3 regions of the Synechococcus sp. Lug-A genome follow, and region 3 is predicted to be linked to each of the others. Evidence: riboswitches for the same ligand, from Rfam matches in the RefSeq annotation. Region 3 holds a riboswitch; each other region holds the start of a gene.

The links. A riboswitch is a leader RNA that binds a small molecule or an ion and turns the genes downstream of it on or off. The one in region 3 is predicted to bind cobalamin.
Positions count from the first base shown of each region.
Region 1: another riboswitch for cobalamin. It lies ahead of KBY86_RS03140 (HupE/UreJ family protein); the one in region 3 lies ahead of KBY86_RS00565 (HupE/UreJ family protein).
Region 2: another riboswitch for cobalamin. It lies ahead of KBY86_RS03255 (HupE/UreJ family protein); the one in region 3 lies ahead of KBY86_RS00565 (HupE/UreJ family protein).

Region 1 is NZ_JAGQBN010000003.1:76,304-83,285, forward strand. It holds gene KBY86_RS03115 (MerR family transcriptional regulator) at 1-286, opposite strand, end outside; gene KBY86_RS03120 (DUF3721 domain-containing protein) at 384-635, shown strand; gene KBY86_RS03125 (hypothetical protein) at 650-1,075, shown strand; gene KBY86_RS03130 (HupE/UreJ family protein) at 1,132-1,737, shown strand; gene KBY86_RS03135 (hypothetical protein) at 1,734-2,285, shown strand; cobalamin riboswitch at 2,305-2,469, shown strand; gene KBY86_RS03140 (HupE/UreJ family protein) at 2,493-2,774, shown strand; gene KBY86_RS03145 (hypothetical protein) at 2,744-3,097, shown strand; gene KBY86_RS15265 (DUF3721 domain-containing protein) at 3,108-3,311, opposite strand; gene KBY86_RS03155 (di-heme oxidoredictase family protein) at 3,308-4,585, opposite strand; gene KBY86_RS03160 (imelysin family protein) at 4,585-5,490, opposite strand; gene KBY86_RS03165 (Fe2+-dependent dioxygenase) at 5,738-6,403, opposite strand; gene KBY86_RS03170 (hypothetical protein) at 6,585-6,797, shown strand; gene KBY86_RS03175 (iron uptake porin) at 6,939-6,982, shown strand, end outside.
Region 2 is NZ_JAGQBN010000003.1:97,017-103,998, reverse strand. It holds gene KBY86_RS03275 (esterase-like activity of phytase family protein) at 1-699, shown strand, start outside; gene KBY86_RS03270 (iron ABC transporter permease) at 740-2,257, opposite strand; gene KBY86_RS03265 (extracellular solute-binding protein) at 2,319-3,371, opposite strand; gene KBY86_RS03260 (hypothetical protein) at 3,707-3,850, opposite strand; gene KBY86_RS03255 (HupE/UreJ family protein) at 3,928-4,557, opposite strand; cobalamin riboswitch at 4,584-4,767, opposite strand; gene KBY86_RS03250 (CobW family GTP-binding protein) at 4,890-6,200, opposite strand; gene KBY86_RS03245 (DnaJ C-terminal domain-containing protein) at 6,443-6,982, shown strand, end outside.
Region 3 is NZ_JAGQBN010000001.1:108,729-115,710, reverse strand. It holds gene aroA (3-phosphoshikimate 1-carboxyvinyltransferase) at 1-1,135, opposite strand, end outside; gene upp (uracil phosphoribosyltransferase) at 1,235-1,903, opposite strand; gene KBY86_RS00570 (pentapeptide repeat-containing protein) at 1,955-2,485, shown strand; cobalamin riboswitch at 2,479-2,635, shown strand; gene KBY86_RS00565 (HupE/UreJ family protein) at 2,726-3,331, shown strand; gene cobW (cobalamin biosynthesis protein CobW) at 3,333-4,496, shown strand; gene KBY86_RS00555 (hypothetical protein) at 4,638-5,009, opposite strand; gene purS (phosphoribosylformylglycinamidine synthase subunit PurS) at 5,104-5,376, shown strand; gene purQ (phosphoribosylformylglycinamidine synthase subunit PurQ) at 5,373-6,026, shown strand; gene KBY86_RS00540 (peroxiredoxin) at 6,053-6,655, opposite strand.

The DNA.
Region 1 (6,982 bases), on a different contig from region 3:
GAATCGACACATCCATCGCCCGTAGGGCGCGAATGATCGCCAGTTCAGCGAGATTCTCCTGATCAAACAGCCTGTAGCCGCCTTCCGAGCGAGCCTTCGGCTGGAGCAATCCCGCGTCGCAGTAGAAGCGGATTGTCTTCACCGGTAGACCCGTGCGCCGGGCCACCTCGCCGATGCGCAGGCTGGGATCAGGCGACGATGAAAGTGTTCCCTGGCGGGCCACGGCGAAAACCCTCCATTCAATGGAGCCTTGCGAACCTAGGCATCCGCAGGCGTCGAAGCCCACAAATCACCACTCTCCACTAAGTGTGCTCTGCTGGAGGCTTTTGGTAGGCTTGGTGTTCAGCAGCTATACCTGCGCTCGCTCCGCCCCTCCCTGTTCCATGTCGAGCCTTTCCAGTCCATGGGCAGCCCGGACGGCAGCCGCGATCGGCGCCAACCTCCTGCTCTCAGCCGCTGGCCTGGCTGCTCCAGCCACTGGCACGGGCGGCGTGCCCGCCCTCTACCCAAGCCAGGCAGAAGCGGAGAAGGCGGCCAAACTCCACTTCAACTGCACGGGCGCCCACAAGATGGGGAACCAGTGGATGCCCTGTGCCAAGCACGGTGACGGCCACGGCTCCGGGACCTCCCACTGACACCAGGCTCTCCCATGGCCCAGTGCGGCGACAAGCCCAAGCGGATCGCCTTCGGTTTGGCGCCCCTGGGCATCATCTCGATCGGCATTGTGCCGATGGGGGTAGTGAGCATCGGCGTGGTGCCGATGGGGGTCATCAGCATTGGCGTGGTGGGGATGGGTGTGCTCAACGCCTGTGTGGTGGGAATGGGCGTGCTGGTGGCGGGAGTGAACGTGATGGGGGTCTGGTGGGCAGGTCTTGAAGGCATGGGCCCGCGGCGCCTGGGGGCTCCTGCCGGTGCCCTGCATCAGCACCACCACAGCTCCCCCGGCCAGACGCCACAGAACCTGATGGCCTACCCGAGCCGCGAGCAGGCTCTGGAGAGGGCGCGGCAACTGGGTTGCAGCGGCGTCCATGCCATGGGCTCCCTCTGGATGCCCTGCGCCGAGCACCCTGAGTAAGGGATCTTTTGGGATTCGTCCGCAGGTCCAGGATGAAACCCATTGGCTCGCAGCTGATGAACCGCATCCACTGGCAATTCAGAGTGCTGCCCACTGCTGCAGCGGCCCTGGCCCTGGCGCCGGCGGCTGCCTGGGCCCATGCCGATGGCCACCCCGGCGGCGGTTTCGTGGCCGGCTTGCTTCATCCCATCTCGGGTCTCGATCACGTCGTGGCCATGGTGGCCGTGGGTCTCTGGGGGGCAGTGCTCGGCCCGCCGGCCCTTTGGGTGCTGCCGGTGGCCTTCCCGCTGGTGATGGCCTTCGGGGGGCTGCTGGGGCTGCTCGGGGTGCCGATTCCGGGGGTGGAGATCGGCATCGCCGTCTCGGGCCTGGTGATGGGGCAGATGGTGCTGTTTGAGCTCAGACCACCGTTCTGGCTGGCGGCGCTGATCGTCTCCGCCTTTGCGGTGTTTCACGGCCATGCCCATGGCGCTGAACTGCCCGCCGGCAGCAACGCCCTGCTCTACAGCCTCGCGTTTGTGATCGCCACCGGCCTTTTGCACCTGCTGGGGATCCTGCTGGGCGAGACGCGCCGCTGGCCCGGTGGCCGGCGCTTTGTGCAGGGAGCCGGTGGGGTCGTAGCGCTGATCGGGCTCTTGTTCCTCGAGCAGGCCCTCACGTGATCGCGCTCCTCGCCCATCTCACCCCCACCGGCTTCGGGCCCTGGGGTGATGGCATGGCGCGGCTGTTTCTGGAGCCCACGGAGCTGCTGCTGGTGATCGCCCTGGTGCTGCTGGCGGTGCAGTCCGGCAGACCCTGCACGGATCGTCTGCCGTTGCTGCTGGCGCTCGCCTGGCTGCTGGGGGGCCTGATCGGCCTCCACCTGTCCGCTGAGCTGCTGCAGGCGGTGGCCTGCACGGCCGTGGTGGCAGCCACCGGCTTGCTCGTGGCCCTGGGGGTGCGGCTGCGGGCGCGGGTGCTGTTGCCATCCGTCGCCCTCCTGGCTACTGGGTTCGCCCTGGTGGCGGGTTCAGCGCTCGCCGGACACCCCGGTGCTCTGGCGGCCCTGCTGGGGGAGACCGTCGCCATCGCCGTCCTGACCACCCTTCTGGGCCAGCTGCTGGCTCCGCCCCATCCCCGCTGGCGGGCCATCGCTGTGCGGGTGGGCGGCAGCTGGATCACCGCCGCCTCGTTGCTGATGTTCGGTTGGCTGGTCCGTCACCCACAGTGATGCCCCTGCAGCCAGCCGGACCCACAATGGAGATCACGGTTCCAGTGGGTCACTCCCTGGAGGCAACGAGGAAAGTCCGGTGGGGTGCAGGGTTCTCCTGAGCCGAGTCCGGCGCTGTCCCGCAGCTGTGATGGGGGGCATGGCCCTCTCAGTCAGAACGCTCGCCGTGCCCAGCCCCTTCTTCTCCGGCGCGGACCGGATTCCACCATGACCCTTTCTGCTTCTGCCAGATCTCTGGCCCTGTTTGGCGCGGCCTCAGCACTGGTGTTGCTGCTGGATCAGCCCGCCCAGGCCCATGGCATCGCCCACGGCGGCATCGCCAGCGGTTTCCTCCATCCCCTGCTCGGCACCGATCACCTGCTGCTGTTGATTGGGGTGGGGCTGCCGCCTCCTACATCTCTGGCCAGCTGCTGCTCTGGGCCCTGGCCGGCGCCATCGGTGGTGGCATCTTCGGGGCAATGGGCGGTGCCCTGCCGGCCGCTGAGGTGATCGCGGCCCTGGCGATTTCGGCCGTGGCGGTGTTGGTGCTGCGCAGCCACCGCTCCTGCAAGGCGCCTGCCCTGGGCTTCTGCGGCGCCCTGATCGCCACCGCCGTGGCGGTGCACGCCATGCTCCACGGTCAGGAGGCGCCCGGAGATCTCTCGGCCGCCAGCTGGTGGCTCGGGGCGTTCGCCGACTCGCTGGTGGTGAGTGGCGGCACCTATCTCGTGCTCAGGCGCCTACCGGCCCATTGGACCGCCAAGCTGGACCTGGTGCTGGCCCTGTTCGGCGGATTCCTGGTGCTCGGACCGATCGGGCTGCTGGTGCGCTGAAGGCGCTGGGTTACGGCTGTGGATGCTCACGGCAAGGCATCCACAGCGACCCCATGGCATGGGCGCCCTCGCAGCCCAGTTCCCTTGCCTTCTGGAGCGCCACCTGCTTACTGGGATAGGTGTATGGATTCGGAGTGACCCCCTGGTGCTCGGGGTAGCGCCAGGGTTTGGTCTGATCAGCCGCTCTTGTTTGGTGCGGAAACGATGCACTCAAAGCTGCCTCAACCAGGCCAGCAGGTCCTCTCGGCGTTGTTTCGGCAACCGCTCGAACCGGGTCTTCGAGGCCGCCGCTTCGCCGCCATGCCAGAGGATCGCTTCTTCGATCGTGCGAGCCCGGCCGTCGTGGAGGAACCCCGCGGAGGCGTTCACCCGTTGGGTGAGCCCCAGCCCCCAAAGGGGTGCCGTGCGCCACTCACTCCCGGCCGCCCCCCGCTCCGACACCCCGTCATCAAGGCCGGGGCCCAGGTCATGGAGGAGCAGATCGGTGTAGGGCCAGATCCTCTGGTCGTTGATCACCTGAGCCACCGCCTGGGGGGAACGTGCCGTGGCCAGTTGCGGCACGTGGCAGCGGGCGCACTGCAGCTCGCTAAAAAGCTCCTGCCCCCGACGCACCACCGGTCTGGAGGCCGGCTGGGCGGTGCGGGGCGCCCCCAAGGTCTGGCTGTAGAAGGTCACGAGCTCCAGGTCCCGCGCACCGATGTCCCCCGGGCTGGTGAGGCCCATGTCGTTGAGGAAGGCGGCGGCGGTCTGATCCCGCACCGAGGCCGAGAGCGCCTTCCAACCGAAGCGTCCTAGCTGACGCCGGACGCCATCGCCCTTGAGCCAGTGGGGCCGGCCGGAGATGCCGTCGCCGTCGCGGTCGTCGGGGTCGGCGTGCTCGAGGATCGTGGCCTCCGGCACCGCCTCCAGCAGCCCCAGTCCGATCAGGGGAGGCGCCACCCGCAGGGAACGGGCCACTGAGCGGGTCGAAAGGTCGATGGGGGCCTCCGCCTCAAGGCGAACCACAGGCCGCCGCAGGCCCGCCTGGTCCTGCCACTCCACCTGCACGGCGGCATCGGGTTGGACGCCCATCACGGCCCGATCACGCACCTGGTGGCCGATGCCCGGCACGGGCCGCGCATCCCGCAGGGCCACCCGCACCAGGGATTCCCCCATCAGCGGCCGCCCCCTGCCGTTGCGCACATGGCAGGCAATACAGGAGGCGGCATTGAAGCGGGGCCCCAGACCCGCCCCAGGGGCACCTTCCAGAGGCACATGGGTGCGATCGAAAAGCCCATCGGCCACCTGGTGGCGCTCCAGCTCCGCGGGGGTGAGGCCGGCGGCCGGTTGCTCAAAGGAGGCCGAGGTGCGATTGGCTACCGTCATCGCACCGGCGGCCAGCTGGGGATCGGCGGCTCCCCACACCTGCCGCAGGCCGAGCCCGAGCACCACTGCCAGGGCCAGGGCCGCCAGCAGGAGGCGCCTCAGACTCCGGTCGGGACGGGCCATCAGGACAACAGGGGCACCGATCGCTCCACCAGCTTCGCGGTGCTGTGCAGCTGGTTGATCAGCTCCTCCATCGCCTGCAGGGAGGCTGGGTTGTCGAGGTGATCGTTGATCGGGTGTGGTAGGGCCTTGGCCAAATCCACTGCCTGGGACGTCTGTGTGTCGATCTGTTGGCCCAGCTCCGCATCTTTGCTGCGGATCAGCTCCAGCAGACCAGTGCTCAACAGCACCTGTCGGGCGCCCTGCACATTGGCGAGCAGATCCTCCTGGGTGTTGCCGCTATCGGCGCTCTCCAGGGTGTGGGGATCTTTTGTTTTCAGCGGTTGGCCGAGTTTCTCGTCGCCCCCCTCCTGCAGCAGGCCGATCACCCCCTGCAGCATCTCCTGCACAGCCGTGCCGGCTTCGGCGGGGGCGCTAATCCGCGCGCCGAAGCCCTGGGGCCCCGACCAGCTGGCAAGGAGTCCTTCGGCCTGGCGGTGCAGGTCGTCGGCCGCCAGGCGCAGATAGGCCAGCTCGTTGGGTGTGAGCAGGGCGGCGTCGGGTGGTGCGCCGGTGCGGCCGCCATAGATCACCCATTCGATGCCGTGGAAGCCCTTGGCGGTGTCGCTGAGGGCGGCGAAGGTTTCAGGTGTGAACGGGGCACCTCCCAGAGCCGCAGCGAGGTCCTTGCGGTTCACGGGCCAGGAATCCAAGGCGCCGTCAAAGCCCTCGGTTTCGGCGGGGCCGAAAACCCAGCTTTCGCTGGTCTCCCAGGTCCGGCGCGCCGAGCGCCAGGCCTGCCGGGCCGCCTCAAGGTGCGCGTCGGAAGGCTGGTCCGTTAGGCGCCGGATGGCCGCCTGCAGGGCGCCGGTGTCCGCAACCATCTGGGTGTAATTGGGCAGAACCACCTTCTCCACGAAGGTCGTCACCACCGTCTCGTTCGTGGGCGCGGCCGTGCTGCTGGGTGTACCACAACCGGTGAGGGCCAGGCCCAGGCACAGAGGCAGGCCGAATGCAAGGGCTTGACTCCAACGGCGGATTCGGGGCACGGCTGTTGCATGGCGTGTGGAGCCAATATCCACCGGTCGTTTCCAACGTCTCTGCCAGGACGTCACCTGATCGCGTGACCATTGGTACCGGGAGCCAAATCACTTCAGAGGCTGCCGGCATCACCACTCACTCACCCCACATTCGCAACAGGTTGGTGTAACTGCGGGTGAGCAAATCGAAGATCTCTCCCTTACCCTGCTGGGCAAACAACAGTCGCCGCGCCGTGTCGAGCTCGAACAGCAGCTCCCGCTGCTCGGCGCTGCGGAGGCGGCTCTGGATCCAGCCCACACAGGCGAGCCGTTCCCCTTCCGTCACCGGCTCCACCCTGTGCAGCAGGGTGCTGGGGTAGACGATCAGATCGCCGGCGCCGAGACGAACCGCCTCCTCACCGTCGGGGATCTCCAGCAGCAGGGCTCCTCCCAGGTAACGGCCCGGCTCCGAGAGGAACAAGGTGAAGGAGAGATCGGAGCGCCCATCGGCCATGAAGGCGTTATCGACATGCCGGCCATAGCCCTCGCCTGGGCCAGTGCGACTGAACAGCAGGCCGTGGATCCGGGCCGGCAACGCCGCCGAGGCCAGCAGGGGATGGGCCAGCAAAGCTTCATGCACCAGCGGCGCCAGCTCCCGGTACAGGGCAGAAGCGCGATCCAGCTGCCGGTTGTGCTTCACGGAGCGGGCGTGCCAGCCGGCCGTCTCCTGGCCGAGCCGCCACTCCACCTCCGGTGCCAGGAGCCGGCTCCGCCAGCTGGCGATCTGCTCGGCCGGCAGCAGTGATTCGATCTGAAAACGCATCGACCCGACCCTGGCGCGGTTCCGACGAACGATGACGGGTCCCTGCACCATCTCTGCAAATCGCGGACAGCGAAGGAGCCAGCACCGACATCTGTCACCAATGACACGTTCGTCTGTGACTGTTGCAGGCCCGTTCAGAGCAAACCCATTCACAGTCGGCTGCGTTCCATCCGGATCGGCCATGCCGCAATCCAGCATCGCTCTTTTTCTCGCGGCCACCGGGTTGATCACCAGCGCGGCTGGCTGCGGCAAGGTGCTCGAACCCGCTGACACGCAGACCCCTGCGGTCGGCCAGCCGACGCCCAGCGGAGGCAAAGCCGTCAAATACCACAGTCAAAACGGGGGAGGGGAAGGTGGAGAGGGCGGCGAAGGGGGTGAAGGTGGCGAGGGCTGAAACTTCGATCAGCAGCGGCCTCATAGCCGGCGCGAGAAGAGGCCCAGCCGCCAATCACCTTTATCGATAACAATATTCGGTCTCTAAATCAATTCAGGTCATCTCTTTTCCTGAGCCATCTCCCCTTGTTTTCTCAATTCGATGAACCAGCTTCTGCTTCGCCTGATCGCACCCGCTGGCCTGAC
Region 2 (6,982 bases), on a different contig from region 3:
CTGCTGGAGGCCTGGGATCTGCCGGAGGCCTGGCAGGCGGCACCGGGGCGGGGCCTGGGCTCGAACCAAGGGCCGGAAGCGCTGACCCTGCTGCCGCCATCACCCCTGGCGGCGGGCGGTTCAGGCCTGCCCCCTTCTCTGCTGCTGGCGGCCGAGCGGCCACTGCTGCAGGACCCAGAGGGAGCACTGCGCCTGCTGCGTTTCGGTCCAGTGGCCAGGAGCCTGGCAAGCAACGCCTCCCCAGCCACTCCCGTCAGCGCGGCCCCGGCCGCTCCTGCGGCCTCCACCACCCCTGAGACTCCAGCCCTGAAGCCTGCGATTTTCCCGGCAGGGCGGCTGGCGGTGGCGCTGGAGGGTCCCCAGTGGGGCCTCACCGAGTTACTGGCTCCGCCTCGCTCAGGGCTGTTGCTGGGGCTGGTGCGGGGCTTTGCTGCACCGAACCGCTGGTGGGCGCGGCTGGTGGCCTTCCCTCTGCCGTCAAACCGGCCCGCAGGCGAGGACGTCCCACCGCTCACACCGGTGCGGCAGTGGGATCTGCTGGCAGCAGGGCTCAGCCCCGACAACTGGGAAGCCCTCGCCGTGGGGCCGGCCCTCGCCGATGGACGCCCCACGTTGCTGCTGGCCAGCGACGACAACTTCAACGTGATGCAGGCGAACCGGATCGCCCGGATCGCCCCCCGCTGCCCTGCACGTCCCTGATCCAGGACCCGCAGCGTGAGCCCAGCTCTGGGCTGGCGTTTCAGCTCCGGTCCTGACCGGAGCCAAGCCTTTCCAGGCTGGGCATCAGCGCCACCGCCGCCACCAGGCCCAGAGCCACGATCAGCAGCGCCGGCACCAGCGCGGACGACACCCGTTCATCACCGGCGTACTGATAGACGCGCACCGCCAGGGTGTCGAAATCGAAGGGGCGCAGGGAGAAGGTGAGCGGCAGCTCCTTGACCGTATCGACGAAGACCAGCAGCGCACCGACCAGCAGCGGGCCTTTCAGCAGAGGCAGATGCACACGGCGCAGCACCTGGGTCCAGCTGCAGCCAAGGCCGGTGGCCGCCTCATCGACACTGGGCGGAATCCGCTCCAGAGCCGCATCAAGGCCCCCCTTGGAGACGGCCAGAAAGCGATCGCTATAGCCCCAGAGCAACAGCAGCAACGGGCTCAGACCAAGGGGCCCGCCGATCAGCATCAGTGACAGGGCCAGCACCGTGCCGGGGATCGCGTACCCCATGCCGGCCGCGAAGGTGAGCTGGCGCAGGAAGGGCTGGGGAATCCAGCGGCGGGCGATCGCCAGCACCACCGCCGCCACCACCGTGACCAGGGCAGCGGCAAGGGCCAGACCGAGGCTGCGCAGCGTGAGCGCCACCAGCTCCTCGAGCGAATCGCTCTGCAGGTGGTCGCGGCTCATCACCAGCCAGGTGAGCGGAATCGCCAGGCTGATCAGCGGCGGAACCAGGGTGAGCAGCTGGGCCGCGCACGACCGCCAGCCGCTCAGTTGCCAGTGCAGTGAGCTGGTGCCGTCATGGCCCATGTTCCAGCGGCGGCTGCGCTGGCGTAACCAGCGTTCGGCCCCCACCAACAGGCTCACCATCACCAGGGCGATCAGGGCGAGCCCCACAGCTCCCTGCAGATCCCCTTCTCCCTGCCAGCGCTGCAGGATCCCGCGCGAGAGGGTGGGCACGCCGAGCAGTTCGACCGCGCCGAGTTCATTGACCACCTCCATGCCGCTGAGGGCGACGCCGGCACCGATCGAAGGCAGCGCCAGCGGCAGCGCCACCCGCCGAAAGCTGCCCCAGGGACCGACACCCAGGCTGCGGCAGGCCTCCAGCTGGCGGTGGCCGCTCATCGAGAAGCTCTCGGTGGAGAGCAGAAACACGTAGGTGTAAGTGGTGAGGCTGAGCAGCACCACGGCCCAGCCGATGCCGTGAAAGCGGAAGCCCCAGCGGCTGCCGAGATCGACCAGCACAGCGGCCAGCACAAACGCAGGAGCCGCCAGCGGCAGCACCTGCGCCAGACGCAACCAGCGCCGGCCGGGGAAATGGCAACAGGCCGTGAGCCAGCCATTGGCCGTGCCCAGCACGGCACCGATCAGGCCGACACCGAGCACGAGCACCACGGTGTTGACCACCTGCTCGACGCCTTCGGCGCCCAGCTGGAGGGTGCTGGAGCCGGGGGCCAGCAGGGCGTAGCCCACCAGAACGAGCACCGGCACCAGGGCCAGGGCTGAGACCAGCACGACTGCGGTGGTGAGGGAGGCGCGCCGCATCGGCGGCGCCCCCTTCCCAGCTGTTGCGCGTTCGGCTGTTGCCAGTGCCGCCATTCGGTTCCTACTTCCAGCCGTTGGCTTCCATCATCTGGGTGGCGGCCCTGGTGCGAGAGCCGATTTGCTCAACGGAGACGCCATCCGCTCTGAAGGTACCGAAGCCCTTGAGGTAGGGATTATTACCCACGCCCTTGAGCGGGTACTCGTTGTTGGCTTCGGCGTAGCCGCGGCCACCGGTGGGGGAGGCCAGGAATTCAATCAGCCTGAGCGCAGCCTGGGGGTTCTTGGAATAACGCGTGACGCCAGCACCGCTGATGTTGACGTGGGAGGGGTTCACGTAGACGATCTTCACCTGTTGGGCCAGACGCTTGTCTTCGGCACCGCCCGCACCTGAGAGCATGCGGGCCACGTAGTAGGAATTCACCACGCCGACCGCACATTCACCCCGGGCAACAGCACGTGCCAGGGGGGTGTCGGAGGTGAAGAACGGCTGCTTGACGTTGGCCACCATGCCGCGCACCCAGTTGCGGGTGGTGGCATCGCCGCGCAGGATCATCTGGCTGGCCACCAGCGATTGGTTGTAGGGGCTCTTGCGTTCCCGCAGGCAGAGCTTGCCTTTGAGGGCTGGATTGGCCAGATCGGCGTAGGTGCGAATCGTGGCGGGATTCACCAGCTTCGGGTTGACCACCACAGCGCGCACCCGGCGGGTGAGGCCGTACCAGCGGCCCTGGGAATCGCGCAGGTTGGCAGGCACGTCGCGCTGCAAGGCGGCAGAGCGGGCGGGCTGGAACAGGCCCTGATCGGTGGCGATGTCGAGGCGGGCGGCATCGACCAGCACCAGCACATCGGCAGGGCTGTTGCGCCCTTCACTCTTGAGGCGCTCGATGATGGCGTCGTCCTTGGACTCCAGCACGTTCACCTTGATGCCCGTGCGGGCCGTGAACTGGCGGTACAGCTCTTTGTCCGTGTTGTAGTGACGGCCCGAGTACACACCGATTTCAACGGGTTGGCGATTGGGTGCCTGTTGGGCCAGGCCGGCACCCACGGCGGTGGCGATCGAAACAACCGTCAAGCCGGCACCAGCCAGCTTCAGGGTGGCGGTAGAGATCCGTTTCATCCAGGAGATGGAGCGCCCTATGGCGCGAATGCAACTTCTGGAGCGTAAGGATCAGGGTCAGTCCGCCCACGCCGAAAGGGTGCGACCCGAAGTAACAAATGTGACCGGAAGAAAGACCGTGGGATCAGTGGATGGGGGAAACACCCAGGAACGAGAACCGCCGAGGCTGCTCGAAACGCCCAGGCTGCTCGGCTGTGGTGGCTGGTGCATGAGGAGCGGGCTGCGCCCTTTCCAGTGGCCCGAGGGACAGATTCCCCGGTACGGCACGGGAACCCAAAGAAAAAGCGACCATCAGCAGGGCTGACGATCGCTTCGGACGAGATCAATGGAATCGTTCAGCGGTTGGGCCGGACCCGGACCGGCACCAGAGCCGGCTGCATCAGACCGCCGCCGGGATTGTCGTCATCGGAGTCGGTGGTGAGCCAGAAGGCCAGGCCGAACAGCGCCACGACTCCGGTGAAAAGCAGAAGTTCGACCATGACACCCAACCGGACTGCGGCAACGTTAGCCAGAACCTGAGAGCGGACTGTGTCGATGACTGCGATTGGTGCTCAGCTCAGGCGGCGCCGGCGCCGGCGCCGGCGAGCAGACCGATCGGCCCCAGGGCCAGCAGCGCACCCACCACGGTGAGCAGAACGGCAAGACGCACGGTCCAGGCGGTGCCGAGCCGGCGCAGCAACAGGAACGTGACCCCCACGGTGAGGCCGGAGGCCAGCAGGGCTCCCGCCCACCAGCTGCTGGCACCGCTGGCTTCATGGCCGTGCAGCATCGCGTGGATCGCCACCGCCACCGTCACCACGGTGCCGGCCGCAGGAATGGAAGGAGGGTGGCCAGAGCGGCGGCTCATCAGGATCAGCACACCCAGACCTGAAACCGCCAGTGCCGCCAGCAGCTCAGCCACGGGCAGGCCGCCGCCGCTGACACCGAAGAACGCACCGATCACGGCACCGGCCAGGGCGAACAGCAGGAGCTGGGCGCTCACGAAGGACGAGGCCGCGCCCACACCCACCAGCAGGAAGAGGTGGTCGAGGCCGGTGAGGGGATGGCTGAAGCCACCCGCGAGGCCGGCGCCCGCCACACCGTGGGCGCTGGCGGGCAGGGCGCCCAGCAGGCTGAGGCCAAGACCGGCGCAGCCGGCCAGGGCCAGATCACGGCCTGACGAGGACTTGAGGGAAGCGAAGGGCATGGTGAACTCCGGTCCGCGCCGGGGATTGAAGGGGGAGGAGCAGGGGCGAGCGTTCTGGCTGAGGGCACGCCTGTGGAAGGGGCCCATCACAGCTGCGGGACAGCGCCGGACTGGCGACCACGCCTTCGGAGGGGACGTGTTGCTGACACCGGACTTTCCTCGTTGCCTCACCGGGGTGCGCACCGGCAAACCGCTGCGGGGTCAGTATGAAGCCAGCCCCGCCGCCCCGGGGTTCAACGGCAACCTTTGGATGCAGGGCCTGGATGCAGCGCCAGGAGCGGGCGGGATGCCGGGCCGCGAGCAGAGGACGCAGCCGGGCAAGCGGGCCAGGTTCAGGAAAACCCCTTGCCGGCCGCGCCGCTGGCGACACAGGCCCGCAGCTGACGGCGCAGCTTGTCGTGATCGAGCTCCTTGCCAATCAGCACCAGCTGGTTCTTGCGCGGTCCTTTCCAATCGGTGTCGTCGATCGAGAAGCGCTTGCCCGCCAGGTGGAACACATGGCGCCGCTCGCTTTCGCTGAACCAGAGGATTCCCTTGGCCCGGAACACCCCAGCCGGCATCTGGTTGTCGAGGAAGTTCTGAAACTTGCGCAACGAGAAGGGTCCCTCGGCAGCGAAGGAGAGCGAGGTGAAGCCTTCGATCGCCAGATGGTCGGCGGCATGGACGCCGTCGCCATGGGCATGATCGTGGCTGTGGTCATGGCCGTGGCCGTGGCTGCCGTGATCGTGGCCGTGGTCATGCACGCACTGGCCATGGTCGTGGTCGCAGGCGCTGTGGTCAGCGGCAGTGTGGTCAGCGGCAGCGGCGTGGGTTGCGGCGGCACCCTCGGCCGCGCCGGCACTTGGGCCATGGTCGTGGCCGTGGGCGTGAGGGTCGCCGTGGTGGTGGCCGTGATCGTGAGCGTGGTCATGGCCGTGGTCGTGGCTGTGCGCCTGGGGACCGCCGACCTGTTCCGCCACCACCCGATCGGACTCGAACAGCCCCACGCTCAGCAGCAGCGGCAAGGGCACCTGCCCGCTCACCGAGCGCAGGATGCGGGCGTCTTTCTTGAGTTCGCGCAGGCGCGACTCCACCTCCACCAGCCGCTCCTCCGCCACCAGATCGGTCTTGTTGAGCAGCAGGATGTCGCCGTAGATCACCTGGGCGCGCCCCACTTCGCTCGCCATGGTGGAGTCGTCGAAGTTCTCCGCATCGATCAAGGTGATGATCGAATCGAGCCGGGTGGTGTCGCGCAGTTCGCTGCCGAGGAAGGTCATCGCCACCGGCAGCGGATCCGCCAGGCCGGTGGTTTCCACCACCAAGTAGTCGACCGGATCGGGACGATCAAGGATGCGTTCCACCGCCTCCAGCAGCTCGCCGTTGATCGAGCAGCAGATGCAGCCGTTGCTCAGCTCCACCATGTCCTCGCCGGTGGCGATGATCAGGTCGTTGTCGATGCCGATCTCACCGAACTCATTCACCAGCACGGCGGTCTTGATGCCGTCCTGATTGCTGAGGATGTGGTTGAGCAGGGTGGTTTTGCCGGCGCCGAGAAAGCCGGTGAGGATCGTCACCGGCAGGCTGATGATGCCGGCCTCCGCCATGGCGGGGATGGGCACCGTCGCAGGGCCGTCGGCGCGGAGATCGGTGGCGGTGCTGGTCATGGAAAGGGCGGCCAGGGCGGAGCTGATCCACCCAGTCTGGCGCCTGGCCACAGCGAGCTGGCTGGCGCGGGAGGCCGGAAGCAGGCGGACAAGCGGCCCGGCCGCGGCCAGGACGTTGCCGCTGCTGCACCTGGCACGGCGCGATCACGGACGGGCGTGGCAGGGTTGGGGGGAGCCCCGTGCGGGTCGCCCCCGCAGGCGGCCACCCTCCAGGCGCAGCTCTGTTCGGAGGCCCGGCGACGATGAAGTTCAAGGACTACTACGCCGCCTTGGAGCTGGAGCGCGACGCCGATGGCGACGCGATCAAGAAGGCCTACCGGCGGCTGGCCCGTCGCACCCACCCGGACGTGGCCAAGGAGCCCGGTGCCGAGGAGCGCTTCAAGGAGATCAGCGAGGCCTACCAGACCCTCTCCGATCCCAAGCGGCGCAAGGCCTATGACGACCTGGGCCGCCACCGCAGCGGGGAGGAGTTCAGTCCGCCACCCGACTGGGAGAGCCGCTTCCGGCGGCAGGGCGGCCGGCCAGGCAGCGGGCAGGCCGCTCAGGAGGTGGATCTGGCCGATCTGTTCGAGCAGATGGGCTTCGGCGTCCCTGGCGGCGGGGGCGGTTTTGGTGGCGGGGGCGGTTTTGGTGGCGCGGGTGGTTTTGGCGGCGCCACCGGTTTTCCCGGCGGCGGCGGCTTCGGCCAACAGGCGGGAGGCTTTCCGGTTCGCGGCCAGGACCTGGAGGTGACCGCCGAGCTGACGCTGGAGCAGGCGGCCAAGGGGAGCGAGGTGGCGTTC
Region 3 (6,982 bases):
CCAGCCGTGCCCCCATCGCGCCCAGCTGGCGGCACATCACGGCGAGCCGATCGGTTTCCTTGACGCGCAGCTCAGCTGCTTCCCGGATCCGGCTGGTGCCCTCGGCCCGGCAGGCGGCCACCACCAGCACAGGGATTTCATCCACCAGGCGCGGAATCAGCTCGCCGCCGATGTCAAAGGCCTGCAACGGCCCATAGCGCACCCGCAGATCCCCCACCGGCTCGCCCGCCACCAGGCGCTGCTCCAGCCGCTCGATGCGGGCGCCCATGGCTTCGAGCACCTCCAGCACCCCCGTGCGGGTGGGGTTGAGGCCCACGTTGCGCACGGTCAGGTCGGCGCCTGGGGTGATCGCCCCGGCCACCAGCCAGAAGGCCGCCGAGCTGATGTCGCCCGGCACTTCCACCGGCTGCCCCACCAGCTCCCGGCCCGGCGTCAGCCGCACGTGCCGGCCGGAGTCGCCGCCGATCTCGATGTCGGCGCCGAAGCCACGCAGCATCCGCTCGCTGTGATCGCGGGAGCGGGCCGGTTCGATCACGCTGGTGGGACCGGTGGCGGTGAGACCCGCCAGCAGGATCGCCGACTTCACCTGGGCCGAGGCGATCGGGGTGCCCAGCAAGGCCCCATGCAGCGCGCTTCCCTGGATCGAGAGCGGCGCCAGCTTGCCGCCGGCGCGGCCGCGGATCTGGGCGCCCATGGCGGCCAGCGGTTCGGCCACCCTTCCCATCGGCCGCTGGCGCAGGGACGCATCGCCGTTCAGCACGAAGTGGCAGCCGCTGCGTCCCGCCAGCAGCCCCATGATCAGCCGCATGGTGGTGCCGGAATTGCCGCAATCCAGCACGTCGTCGGGTTCCCGCAGGCCTTCGAGGCCCACCCCCTGCACGATCACCGGCTGCCCTGCCGCGATCGGGCTGATGGTCACCCCCATGGCGCGCAGGCAGGCGGCGGTGCTGAGCGGATCCTCCGCAGGCAGCAGGCCATCGATGCGGGTTTCGCCGGTGGCGATTGCCCCGAACAGCAGCGCGCGGTGGGAGATCGACTTATCGCCCGGCACCTGCACGGTGCCGCTCAACGAACGCGAACCTTCCTGCCCGAGGGCACGGGCCGGGGGCGGTGAAGCGGCGACAGCCAGTCCCATGCCAGGGGAGCAATGGCCCGTGAGCCTAGGTCTGGGCCTGGGCGCCACGGTCTGGCCGAGCACGACAGAGGAGGGCTGGAGCCGCGCCTGCTGCAGGCATCAGGGAATGGCCGCCGCCGGGGTGCCGAACAGACGATCACCGGCATCGCCGAGGCCCGGGACGATGCGGAAGTCGGCATCCAGGTCAGCGTCGATGCAGGCGGTGTAGAGGGTGAGGTGGGGGAAGCGCTGCCCCAGGGTGTTGAGCCCGGGCCGGGCCGCCAGGGCCGTGATCACCCGCAGCCGGTCACCGCTCACCCCTTTGCTCTCGAGCCGTTCCAGCACCTGCACCAGGCTGCCGGCGGTGGCCACCATCGGATCGAACACCAGCACCCCCACCTGGGGGCCGATTGTTTCGGGCAGCGCGTCGTAGTACCAGGAGGCCCTGGCATCAGCTTCATTGCGGCGCAGGCCGACGTGGGCGACCCGGGCCGTGGGCAGCACGGCCTGGGCCCCCTGCCACAGCCCCAGGCCCGCCCGCAGGATCGGCACCGCCAGCAGGGGCACGCTGCCGTCCACCACGCTGCCTTCGGTGCTGGCCAGCGGTGTCTGCACCGTCACCCGCTGATGGGGCAGCCAGTCGCGCACGGCTTCATAGGTGAGCCAGCGGCCCAGCTCGGCCATGGCGGTGCCGAACAGAGAGGGGGGCGTGTCCTGATCACGCAGCAGGGTCAACCAGTGACCGATCAGGGGATGGGGCGGCACCACCACCCGCAGGGACATGCTCATGTCGATCGCGCCGCGGCCGTGGCTGCCATAACTTGAGGGCCCACGGTACGTGTGTTCTTGCCCCCCTTCACTCGCCCCGGTTGGCTCAGCTCCCTGCTTGCCCTGCTGGTGGTCACGGTCGCCTGGCTGGGTCTGGTGGGCCCCCTGGCGCCGGCCCTGGCGATCACGGCACCGGAGCTGCGCGGCCAGCGGGCGCTGAAGGATCTGCAGCCCGCTATGCATGGCCGCAACCTGCAGCAGCAGGAGTTTCTGAAGGCGTCGATGCAGGGCTTCGACCTCAGTGACACCAACCTGCGCGGTGCCGTGTTCAATTCCAGCGATCTGCAGGGCAGCAATCTCAGCGGCGCCGACCTCGAAGACGCCGTGGCCTTCGCCACCCGCTTCGACAACGCCGACCTCAGCGGTGCGGTGCTCCGCAACGCCATGCTCATGCAGAGCCGCTTCACCGGGGCCACGATCGAGGGGGCCGATTTCAGCGACGCCGTGCTCGATCTGACCCAGCAGAAAGCCCTCTGCGCCAGGGCCGCAGGCGTCAATCCCCGCACCGGCGTCAGCACGGTTGAAAGCCTCGGCTGCCGGTAGATTGGCTCGCCGGTTCCAGGGGATCCATCCCTTGGAGGCAAGGGGGAAAGTCCGGTGCAATTCCGGCGCTGTCCCGCAACTGTGAAGCCTGTTCCGCGAGTCCTCGTGGCAGGGCCAGTCAGAACACCCGCCGGCGTTTCAACCCATCCAGTTCCGGCGAGGACCGGTCGAGCCATGTTTCTTCAACCCCGGGCTGCTGGCCCAGGCCGTCGTGCGGCCCAGCCAGCCAGCCCTCTGCTGTTGTCTGGCGCCCTGCAGCTCGCGCCACTCCTGGTCGTGCCGCTGCTGCTCGTGCCACTGCTGGCCACCCCCGCAGCTGCCCACCACCTGATGGAAACCTTCGCCCTGAAGGAGGGCCCGCTGGCGGGTCTGCTCAGCGGCATCGGTCATCCGCTGCTGGGTCCGGATCACCTGCTGTTTCTGCTGGCGCTCGGCCTGGTGGGCCTGGTGCAGCGCCTGCGCTGGGTGCTCGCTCTGCTTGCCGTGGGGCTTACGGCCACCGGCCTTGGCCTGCTGCTGCCCGCCCTGCCTGGCGCCGAAGCGCTGGTGGCGTTGTCGCTGGTGGTGGTGGGGCTGGTGGTGATCCAACGGTTGCCTGTCTGGACCCTGCTGCCCGCTTTCGCCCTGCACGGCTATGTGCTCAGTGATGCCGTGAGCGGCTGGCAGCCCGCCTCCGTGGTTTGGTATCTGCTGGGCCTGCTGATCAGCCAGGGCGCCCTGCTGTGGCTGGCGCTCACGTTGGTGCAGCGCTGGCGCGCGGGCCTCGCTCCGGCGCGGTTGATGCTGGCGGCCGGCGTGCTGATCGGCGTGGGCTCCACGTTCGCCTGGTCCGCGTTGGTGCCCTGAGATGACAGCCTCCATGCAACGGCGTCTCCCCGTCACCGTGGTGACGGGCTTCCTCGGCGCGGGCAAAACCACCTTGCTGCGCCATCTGCTCACCACCAGCGGTCTGCGCCTGGCGGTGCTGGTGAATGAATTCGGCGAAGTCGGCATCGACGGTGACCTGCTGCGCAGCTGCGGCTTCTGCCCGGAGGAGGAGCTCGATGGCCGGCTGGTGGAGCTCGCCAATGGCTGCCTCTGCTGCACCGTCCAGGACGATTTTCTGCCGACGATGCAGAAGCTGCTGGCGTCCGCTGATCGTCTTGACGGCATCGTGGTGGAAACCAGCGGCCTGGCGCTGCCCGAGCCCCTGGTGCAGGCCTTCAAGTGGCCCGACATCCGCACCCGCACCCGCGTCAACGGCGTGGTGACGGTGGTGGATGGTGAAGCGCTGGCCGGCGGCAGTGTGGTGGCCGACCCCGCCGCGCTTGAGCGGCAGCGGGCTGCCGACCCCAGCCTTGATCATCTCTCCGACCTGGAGGAGTTGTTCGAGGACCAGTTGCGGGCGGCTGATCTGGTGCTGGTGAGCCGCGGCGACCGCCTCACGCCTGCAGAGCTGGACCGGGTGCGCGGGCGCCTTCAGGCCTCCTGCCGCCCCGGCGCCCAGGTGTTGCCAATGCAGCGCGGTCAGGTGCCGCCCGAGCTGCTGCTGGGCCTGGATCGCCCAGCCGTCGCGCCGGCTCCTGGCCCCCATGGCGAGGCCTCCCACGACCACCATCACGACCACGATCACGGTCATCACGACCACGAGCATCACGACCACACCCACGTGCCCATGCAATCGGTGGCGATTCAGCTCGCTGGCTCCTTCGATCGTGAGGCCCTTGAAGCCACGCTCCTGGAGCAGATCCAGCACCAGGCCCTGCTGCGCCTCAAGGGCTGGCTGATTCAGCCCGGCAAACGACGGCCTCTGCAGATCCAGGCGGTTGGTCCGCGGCTCGATTGCTGGTACGAGGACCACGACGCACAGAGGGCAGCCCCCGCAGGCCCGATAGCCCCCGCACCCAGGGAGATTGGCTCCCCTGGCAGCCCCCACGAGGGTCGGCTTGAGCTGGTGGCGCTCGGGCTGCGTGTCGAGCGCAGCTTGCTGCTGCAGGCGATCGAAGGCACCCGACGCAGGCAGGCCGCCTGAGCAGGCTCGCAGCCAAGCTCAGGCGGCCTGCCTGCGATCCATTCGATGGCGGCTTGTCTGTGATCCATTCACAGCCTTCCCAGGTGTGCCATCCACTTCCAGCCGACCAAATCTTCCAGCCGACTAAATCCGATGGTCGGTTCAGTCCAGGGGGATGTCCCCCTGGGCACAGATGCCGTCCCAGCAGAGGGCCTGATCCTCGCTCCAGCGGGCCTTCACCGTCTCCCAGCTGCCGGCTGGTCGCTGCATCTCCACCACACCCTTGCCATCGTGGCGGAAGCTCAGCTGTGTGTTGTCGAAGCGCAACCTCCAGCGCTCACCCACCGCTTCCACCGTCATCACGCAGGGAAGCCAGGGGCCATCGGCCAGCCGGCAGCGCAGGGGCACCCGCTGCACCTGTGCCAGGGCCGGAGCAAGCAGAGCGGTGCCTGCCATCGCGATCAACACCGCCACCATCCCCGCCCGGGCCAGCCGGGCTCCCAGGCAGGGTTGGCTGGCGCCTGTCGCTTGCATCGCTTCCAACGCCCACCTCTGTTTTGACCATGCTTCGGCGCTGGTCCCGAGGGGGAGGCAAGCTGCCAAGATTTAACAAACGACATCCCTGCCGGTGCCCCGCTTTCAAGCCCGTGTGCTGGTCTCCCTGAGACCATCGGTTCTCGATCCGGCAGGAGAAGCCACCAGAGCCGCCGCCCAGCGGCTCGGCGTCGATGGCATCACGCGTCTGCGCATTGGCAAGGCGATGGAGGTGGAACTCGATGCGCCGGATCTCGACGCCGCGCGCAGCACGATCGAGCGGCTCAGCGATCGCCTGCTGGCCAATCCGGTGATCGAGAACTGGTGCCTCGAGCAGCTCAAGCCCGTGGAGGGCGCCGGGTCATGACGATCGGAGTGGTGGTGTTTCCCGGTTCGAACTGCGATCGGGATGTGCGCTGGGCGGCGGAAGGATGCCTCGGCATTCCCACCCGCTTCCTCTGGCACGAGGAGTCGAGCCTGGAGGGCATCGATGCGGTGGTGCTGCCCGGCGGGTTCAGCTATGGCGACTATCTCCGTTGCGGCGCCATTGCCCATGTCTCGCCGCTGTTGAGCGAACTGGCCAGCTTCGCGGCCCGTGGCGGCCCGGTGCTGGGCATCTGCAACGGCTTCCAGGTGCTCACAGAAATGGGCCTGTTGCCCGGAGCGCTCACGCGCAACCGCCAGCTGCACTTTCTCTGTGAAGCGGCTCCGCTCACGGTGCACCCGGGCGCCTCCCAGTGGCTGCGCCACTACAGCGAAGGTGAGCAGATCAGCCTGCCGATCGCCCACGGCGAAGGTTGCTTCCAGGCCGACGCTGACACGCTGGCGGAGCTGGAGGGGGAAGGCCGGGTGGTGCTGCGTTACGCCGCCAACCCCAACGGTTCGGTGGGGAATGTCGCCGGCCTCTGCAACGCCCAAGGCAATGTGCTGGGTCTGATGCCCCACCCGGAGCGGGCCTGCGACCCGATCACCGGCGGCACAGACGGCACCCGCCTGCTGGCCTCGCTGCTGGGCTGACCGCCAAGGCGGTGGCAGGGGGTAGCTCAGCCGTGGGCGGCGAAGTACTCCTTGCTGCCGACCGGGTCGGGCTTCATGGTCGCAGCGCCCGGCATCCAGTTGGCGGGGCACACCTCACCGGGATGCCCCTGCACGTGCTGGAAGGCCTTGAGCACGCGCAGGGTTTCCTCCACGCTGCGACCCACCGAGAGATTGTTGATGGTGGCGTGCTGAACGATGCCGTCCGGATCGATCAGGAACAGGCCCCGCAGCGCCACACCGACCTCCTCGTCGAGCACGCCGTAGGCGCGGGCGATCTCCTTCCTGAGATCGGCCACCAGCGGATAGGCGATTTCGCCGACACCACCGTCCTGGCGCGAGGTCTGGATCCAGGCCAGGTGGCTGTACTGGCTGTCGACTGAGACGCCCAGCACCTCAGCGCCAAGTGCGGCGAACTCTGCGTGCCGATCGCTGAAGGCTGTCACCTCCGTGGGGCAGACGAAGGTGAAATCGAGCGGATAGAAAAACAGCACCACATACCGGCCGCGGTACTGCGACAGCTGGATTTCGCTGAAGTCCTGGTCCACCACGGCGGTGGCGGTGAAGTCGGGCGCCTGCTGACCCACGCGCAGGGAGGCGTTGATCGTCATGGCGGAGAGATGCTCAGGGACGGGAAGGTTGGGGAGGCTATGGCCGCCGGCGACAGCATCACGCCGGAAGCCGGAGATTGCAGCTGCGATAGGAGGTGTGCCGCGATGTTCCTGCCGTCTCTATCACTGTATCCAGCGCTGTCTGTCTGCAGCGGCCGTGGCGCGGATCAGCGGCGCTCGCAGCCGATCAGCAGGGGCCTCAGCCAGACGGATCAGGGCAGCCCTTGCCGGCCAAGCGCAGCGGGTCAAGAACTTTTGTCATAAAACACTGGCTGCATGCCTGAATGGGGTCGTTGGCGCGGTAGGCAGGTGAGGTGGCAGGCTGCT